2 linked regions of the Rhodopseudomonas palustris HaA2 genome follow. The protein of the gene in region 1 binds, or shares a complex with, the protein of each later gene. Links are inferred from orthologs where the notes say so. Each region holds a gene or a part of one and is shown on either strand. Other genes may lie near its edges.

Region 1 (3,752 bases):
CGGCCGCAGGCCGCGGTGCCGAAGCCGGCAGACACCAAGCAGGCCGCCACCAAGCCCCAGCTCAAGCCCTCGGTCGACACCGGCGCCGCAAAGCCGGCGACGACGGCCACGATCACCGGCGCCGCGCCCGTGGTGTCGTCGAATAATTTCGACAGCCGGTTCTCGGCGTTCCGCTGAGGCGGCTCGCCTCGGCCGCCGCGTGGGTCGCCCACGACACCACCACCTCGTCATTCCGGGCGCCGCGCAGCGGCGAACCCGGAATCCATACGCCGCAGCATCGCGGTCGAAGGACAGCGCCGATCGACGCTGCGCATCACCACTGAGCACAGGGGTTATGGGTTCCGGGTTCGCGAGCTGCGCTCGCGCCCCGGAACGACGAACCTGGGATGAGCGTCGGGCGGCAGCATCGCAAAATTCGCCAAACGACAATGCCCGGCACGAGCCGGGCATTGCTGCGTTTCGATGAGCCGAGGGCGACGCGTTACGCGTACCGGCCGTGGCAGTGCTTGTACTTCTTGCCGCTGCCGCACGGGCAGTCCTCGTTGCGGCCGACCTTGCCCCAGGTCTCGGGGCGGTTCGGGTCGCGGGCGGACTTGTCGACGCTGTCTGCAGGTGCCAGCGAGACGTTGGCGAACGCCATTTCGTCCTCGCCGGTGTTGGGGTCCATTTTGTGGACCTCCATCGGCGGCAGCTCCTGCGGCTGATCCGGCGGGATGATTTCGACCCGCATCAATTGCGCCGTCACCGCCTCTCGCAGATGCGCGCTCATCTCCTGGAAGAGGCCGAACGCCTCGGACTTGTATTCCTGCAGCGGATCGCGCTGGCCGTAGCCGCGCAGGCCGATCACCTGACGCAGGTGATCCAGCATCACCAGATGCTCGCGCCACAGATGATCGAGCGTCTGCAGCAGGATGCTCTTCTCGGCGTAGCGCATCACGTCGGGGCCCCATTGCGCCACCTTCGCCGCCATGTGCTCGTCGAACACCTTGACGATCCTCGCCAGCAGCTCCTCGTCGGCGATGCCCTCTTCCTTGGCCCATTCGTCGACCGGAATCTCCAGGCCGACGACGCGGTGCAGCTCGTCCTTGAGGCCGGCGACGTCCCACTGCTCCGCATAGGCGTGCTCGGGGACGTGCTTGGCGACCAGATCCTCGATGTAGGTGTGGCGCATGTCGGTGACGGTTTCGACCACGCTGTCTTCTTTCATCAGATCGATGCGCTGATCGAAGATCACCTTGCGCTGGTCGTTCTGGACGTCGTCGAATTTCAGCAGATTCTTGCGGATGTCGAAATTGCGCGCCTCGACCTTCTGCTGCGCCTTTTCCAGCGCCTTGTTGATCCACGGATGGATGATCGCCTCGCCCTCCTTGAGGCCGAGCCGGGTCAGCATGGTGTCGAGCTTGCCGGAGCCGAAGATCCGCATCAGATCGTCGTCCAGCGACAGGAAGAACTTCGAGCGGCCGGGGTCGCCCTGACGGCCGGAGCGGCCGCGGAGCTGGTTGTCGATGCGGCGGCTCTCGTGGCGCTCCGAGCCGATGATGTACAGGCCGCCGGGGCGCTTGGCGGTCTTGGCCGGCTTGCTGCCCTTGGCGGGCTCGATCTCGATCTCGTCCTCGGCGTTGAGCACGATGTCGCGGAAGCGCTCGATGTCGGCCTTGATCTGCTCGACCTTGGCGGCCTTCTCGGCCTCGTCGGTGATCCCGGCGGTCTCCTGCGGGATCCGCATTTCCAGCGAGCCGCCGAGTTTGATGTCGGTGCCGCGGCCGGCCATGTTGGTGGCGATGGTGATCGCGCCGGGCACGCCGGCTTCGGCGACGATATAGGCCTCCTGCTCGTGGAAGCGCGCATTCAGCACCGCGAACAGCTTGGCCGGCTTGCCGGCGCGGGCGGCGGCGTAGAGCTTGTCGAGCCCCTTCGGATCGCCGAAATCGATCTGCTTGTAGCCGTTCTTCAGCAGCAGATCGGCCAGCACCTCGGACTTCTCGATCGACGCGGTGCCGACCAGCACCGGCTGCATACGCTTGTTGGCGCGCTCGACCTCTGCGAGGATCGCGGCGTATTTCTCCGCCTGCGTGCGATACACCTCGTCGTCCTCGTCGAGACGCGAGATCGGCAGGTTGGTCGGGATCTCGACCACTTCGAGCTTGTAGATGTCGTAGAATTCGTCGGCTTCGGTCGCCGCCGTGCCGGTCATGCCGGCGAGCTTGCCGTACATCCGGAAGTAGTTCTGGAAGGTGATCGAGGCCAGCGTCTGGTTTTCCGGCTGGACCGTGACGTGTTCCTTGGCTTCCAGCGCCTGGTGCAGGCCTTCCGAATAGCGCCGGCCCTGCATCATGCGGCCGGTGAACTCGTCGATGATCACCACCTCGTCGTTGCGGACGATGTAGTCCTTGTCGCGCTGGAACAGCGTGTGGGCGCGCAGCGCCTGGTTGATGTGGTGCACCACCGAGACGTTCTCGACGTCGTACAGCGACTCGCCCTTGAGCTGGCCGGCGTCGCGCAGCAGCGTCTCGATCTTCTCCATGCCGGCTTCGGTCAGCGCCACCGAGCGCTGCTTCTCGTCGACGTCGTAGTCCGACTTGTCGAGGCTCGGAATGAAGGTGTCGATGGTGTTGTAGAACTCGGAGCGGTCGTCGAGCGGACCGGAGATGATCAACGGGGTGCGCGCCTCGTCGATCAGGATCGAGTCGACTTCGTCGACGATGGCGAAGAAATGGCCGCGCTGGACCATGTCCTCGAGCCGGTACTTCATGTTGTCGCGCAGATAGTCGAAGCCGTATTCGTTGTTGGTGCCGTAGGTGATGTCGCAGGCATAGGCCTTCTGGCGCTGACCGTCGTCGAGGCCATGCACGATCACGCCGGTCGACATGCCGAGGAAGCTGTAGATCTGGCCCATCCAGCCGGCGTCACGGCTGGCGAGGTAGTCGTTGACGGTGACGACGTGGACGCCCTTGCCGGCCAGCGCGTTGAGATAGCAGGCCAGCGTGGCGACCAGCGTCTTGCCTTCGCCGGTCTTCATCTCGGCGATGTCGCCCTCGTGCAGCACCATGCCGCCGATCAGCTGCACGTCGAAATGGCGCTGGCCGAGGGTGCGCTTGGCGGCCTCGCGCACGGTGGCGAAGGCCGGCACCAGCAGATCGTCGAGCGTCTTGCCGGCGGCGAGCTGGGCGCGGAACTCATCGGTGCGGGCGCGCAGCGCCTCGTCGGACAGCGCCGCGACTTCCGGCTCCAGCGCGTTGATGGCGGCGACGCGGGCCTGGTACGCCTTGATCCTGCGATCGTTCGAAGAGCCGAAGAGTTTGCGGGCGAACGCGCCGATCATGCCAGCTTCCTGTCCTTGCGATGTGACTTCGCAGCCTGTCTGCCGTTCACGCGAGCCGTATCAACTCATCGTGACGCCCAGCCACCTATCGGGATACAGGCGCAGCCGCGAAACCATCGGTATTCCAGCAATCGAGGGCCGGCGGTCGGCCGTGGCCGTCCGACGACCTTGATACCCGTGCTAGTGGCGGCAGAGATATGGCTGGGGTAGGGGGATGTCAACGCGCGGCCCGGTGACGGAATTCATCATTTTGACAGAGTTTTCGCGTTGCCAAGGCTCCGTGATTGGGTGACTGTCCCGCCGCCCCCGACACCCCGGCTTTCAGAACAAGGATTTTCCATGACCCCTGCGTCACCCGCAGCCCGTTCGGCCCTGCGCTCCGGCATCATCAGCGCGGCCGCGACCGGTTGTCTCGCTTTTGCGCTGCTCG
Region 2 (3,093 bases), 2.1 Mb from region 1 along the record:
GCGGCGATGCGGAAGTGGTTGCCGAATAACGGCGTGATCACGCGATCCCGCTGACAGAGACAAGACGCGATCCGGAGTGAAGACGATGGCCAACGCCGCAAACATGATCAAGGTCGAGCAGATCGGCAGCCCAATCCGCCGCCATCACTCGCAGCGCGCGACGCTGGTCGGCCTCAAGCTCAACAAGATCGGCCGGGTCACCGAGCTTCAGGATACGCCTGAAGTTCGCGGCATGATCGCCAAGGTGCAACACCTCGTTCGCGTCGTCGACGAGAAGTAAGAGGGCAGGGCGATGAAGCTCAGCGAGATTTCCGACAATCCCGGCGCACGCAAGAAGCGCATGCGCATCGGCCGCGGTATCGGCTCCGGCAAAGGCAAGACCGGCGGCCGTGGCGGCAAGGGCCAGACCGCGCGCTCCGGCGTACGCATCAAGGGCTTCGAAGGCGGCCAGATGCCGCTGCATCGGCGCCTGCCGAAGCGCGGCTTCAACAACATCTTCCGGCTCGAATTCGCCGAGATCAATCTCGACCGGCTGCAGGATGCGATCGACGCCAAGACGATCGACGCCGGCGCGGTGATCAACGCCGAGTCGCTGGTCGCGGCCGGTGTGCTGCGTCGCTCGCGCGACGGCGTGCGGCTGCTCGGCCGCGGTGAGCTCAAGGCGAAGCTCACGATCGAAGTCCACGGCGCCACCAAATCGGCGATCGAGGCGGTCGAGAAGGCCGGCGGATCGGTGAAGATCCTGGCGCCGAAGAAGGACGAAGGCGAAGCCGCGTAACATTGCCGTCATCGCCCGCGAAAGCGGGCGCCGGCCTTGCCGGCGGCGGTGGAATTGACGACATTCGCACACCAAATGATGCCCGGCGCTCCCTCGGCGGCCCGCATCCGGCGGCACCACGGGACGAGTAGCGCGGGAGAAAGCCGGACATGGTCTCTGCAGCGGAACAACTCGCGGCCAACCTCAATTTCTCGGCGCTCGGCAAGGCCGAAGAGCTGAAGAAGCGGATCTGGTTCACGCTCGGCGCGCTGCTGGTCTACCGGCTCGGCACCTACATCCCGCTGCCCGGCATCGATCCCACGGTGTGGGAGCAGGTGTTCAAGTCGCAGGCCGGCGGCATTCTCGGCATGTTCAACATGTTCGCCGGCGGCGGCATCCACCGCATGGCGATCTTCGCGCTCAACATCATGCCGTACATCTCGGCATCGATCATCGTGCAGCTCTTGACCACGGTGTCGCCGCAGCTCGAGGCGCTGAAGAAGGAAGGCGAATCCGGCCGCAAGACGCTGAACCAGTACACCCGCTATCTCACGGTGATCCTGGCGGCGTTCCAGTCCTACGGCATCGCCGTCGGCCTGCAGGGCGCCGGCAATGTGGTGTCGGAGCCCGGCGCGTTCTTCCTGCTGTCGACGGCGATCACGCTGACCGGCGGAACCATGTTCCTGATGTGGCTGGGCGAGCAGATCACTTCGCGCGGCATCGGCAACGGCATCTCGCTGATCATCCTCGCCGGCATCGTCGCCGAGTTGCCCTCGGCGCTCGCCAGCATGCTCGAACTCGGCCGTCAGGGCGCGCTGTCGACCGCGCTGATCCTGCTGGTGCTGGTGATGTCGGTCGTCGTCATCGCCTTCATCGTGTTCATGGAGCGGGCGCAGCGCCGGCTGCTGATCCAGTATCCGAAGCGCCAGGTCGGCAACAAGATGTTCGAGGGCCAGTCCTCGCATCTGCCGCTGAAGCTCAACACCTCCGGCGTGATCCCGCCGATCTTCGCCTCGTCGCTGCTGCTGCTGCCGACCACGATCGCGAGCTTCAATTCGGGCACCGGCCCGGAATGGTTCCAGTGGATCGTCACCCAGTTCGGCCACGGCCGGCCGCTGTTCCTGGTGTTCTACATCGCGATGATCGTGTTCTTCGCGTTCTTCTACACCGCGATCGTGTTCAACCCGACCGAGACCGCGGACAATCTGAAGAAGCACGGCGGCTTCATCCCGGGCATCCGCCCCGGCGAGCGCACCGCGGAATACATCGACTTCGTGCTGACGCGCATCACCGCGGTCGGAGCGATCTATCTGGCGATCGTCTGTCTGATCCCCGAAGTCCTGATTTCCTACGCGGCGGTGCCGTTCTATTTCGGCGGAACTTCGCTTCTGATCGTGGTCAGCGTCACGATGGACACGGTCGCCCAGGTGCAGGGCTATCTGCTGGCGCATCAGTATGAAGGCCTGATCCGGAAGTCGAAGTTGAGGGGCCGTAAGAAATGAGACTGATCCTTCTCGGGCCGCCGGGGGCGGGCAAGGGAACGCAAGCGGCCCGCCTGGTTCAGCAATACGGACTGGTGCAGCTTTCCACCGGAGACATGCTGCGCGCCGCGGTCGCGGCCGGCACGCCGGTCGGGCTGAAGGCCAAGGACATCATGGCGAGCGGCGGCCTGGTGCCGGACGAGGTGGTGATCGGCATCATCTCCGACCGCATCGAGCAGCCCGACGCCACCAACGGCTTCATCCTCGACGGCTTTCCGCGCACCGTGCCGCAGGCCGAGGCGCTCGACGCGCTGCTCAAGGACAAGAAGCTCGGCCTCGATGCCGTGGTCGAATTGCGGGTCAACGAAAGCGCGCTGCTGGCCCGGGTCGAGACCCGCGTCGCGGAGATGCGCGAGCGGGGCGAGGAGCCCCGCGCCGACGACAACGCCGAGGCGCTGGCGAAGCGCCTGACCGCGTATCGCCTGCAGACCGAGCCGCTGGTCGAGTATTATTCGGACAAGCGCAAGCTGCTGACCGTCGACGGCATGATGACCATCGACGAGGTCACCCGCGAGATCGGCCGGATCCTTGAGGCGCTCGGCGAGGCCAACGCCAAGAAGGCTGCCAAGACCGCCGCTGCCAAGCGCGCGGTCAAAAAGAGCGCGAAGCCGGCCAAGGCTTCCGGCAAGCCCAAGGCTTCCGGCAAGGCGAAAGCTCCCGGCAAGGCTCCGGCCAAGAAAGCTTCGGCCAAGAAGGCAGTTAGCGGAAAATCTTCGAGCAAGGCGGAATCCGCCAAGACGGCTTCGGCCGGTCTGAAGAAGCCGGCGAAAGCCACGAAGAAGACTGGCAAAAAGG

The links.
Region 2: the proteins of secA (region 1) and secY are in contact, whole or in part, in a crystal structure (PDB 3DIN), measured with the Thermotoga maritima proteins. The link is inferred for Rhodopseudomonas palustris HaA2 from one-to-one orthologs. Residues at the interface, in WP_004082002.1 of Thermotoga maritima: Glu261, Ala262, Arg263, Lys300, Ala301, Arg302, Thr303, Ile304, Ile305, Leu323, Tyr324, Asp325, Pro326, Val329, Ser330, Tyr333, Ile336, Lys340, Phe345, Val349, Glu363, Phe364, Tyr374, Ser375, Gly376, Gly377, Glu393, Ile395, Thr482, Ser483; in WP_004081795.1 of Thermotoga maritima: Glu108, Gly109, Glu110, Glu111, Ala236, Glu237, Arg238, Arg239, Ile240, Thr241, Ile242, Gln243, Tyr244, Ala245, Arg246, Arg247, Val248, Thr249, Gly250, Arg251, Arg252, Val253, Tyr254, Gly256, Ala257, Ser258, Thr259, Tyr260, Leu261, Pro262.

Annotation. Positions count from the first base shown.
Region 1 is NC_007778.1:592,890-596,641, reverse strand. Bases 282-3,672 are described here. They hold secA (preprotein translocase subunit SecA), read right to left. Parts: upstream 3,323-3,672; coding sequence 482-3,322; downstream 282-481. Other genes in these bases: RPB_RS02680 (peptidylprolyl isomerase), read left to right, coding at 3,662-3,672. Outside these bases: RPB_RS02690 (L,D-transpeptidase family protein), read left to right, coding at 1-177; more of RPB_RS02680, read left to right, coding at 3,673-3,752. UniProt on the Escherichia coli protein: Required for protein export, interacts with the SecYEG preprotein conducting channel.
Region 2 is NC_007778.1:2,662,825-2,665,917, forward strand. The notes cover bases 231-3,093. They hold secY (preprotein translocase subunit SecY), read left to right. Parts: upstream 231-927; coding sequence 928-2,259; downstream 2,260-3,093. Other genes in these bases: rpmD (50S ribosomal protein L30), read left to right, coding at 231-280; rplO (50S ribosomal protein L15), read left to right, coding at 293-778; RPB_RS11645 (adenylate kinase), read left to right, coding at 2,256-3,093. Also shown: rpsE (30S ribosomal protein S5), read left to right, coding at 1-29; more of rpmD, read left to right, coding at 86-230. UniProt on the Escherichia coli protein: The central subunit of the protein translocation channel SecYEG. Consists of two halves formed by TMs 1-5 and 6-10.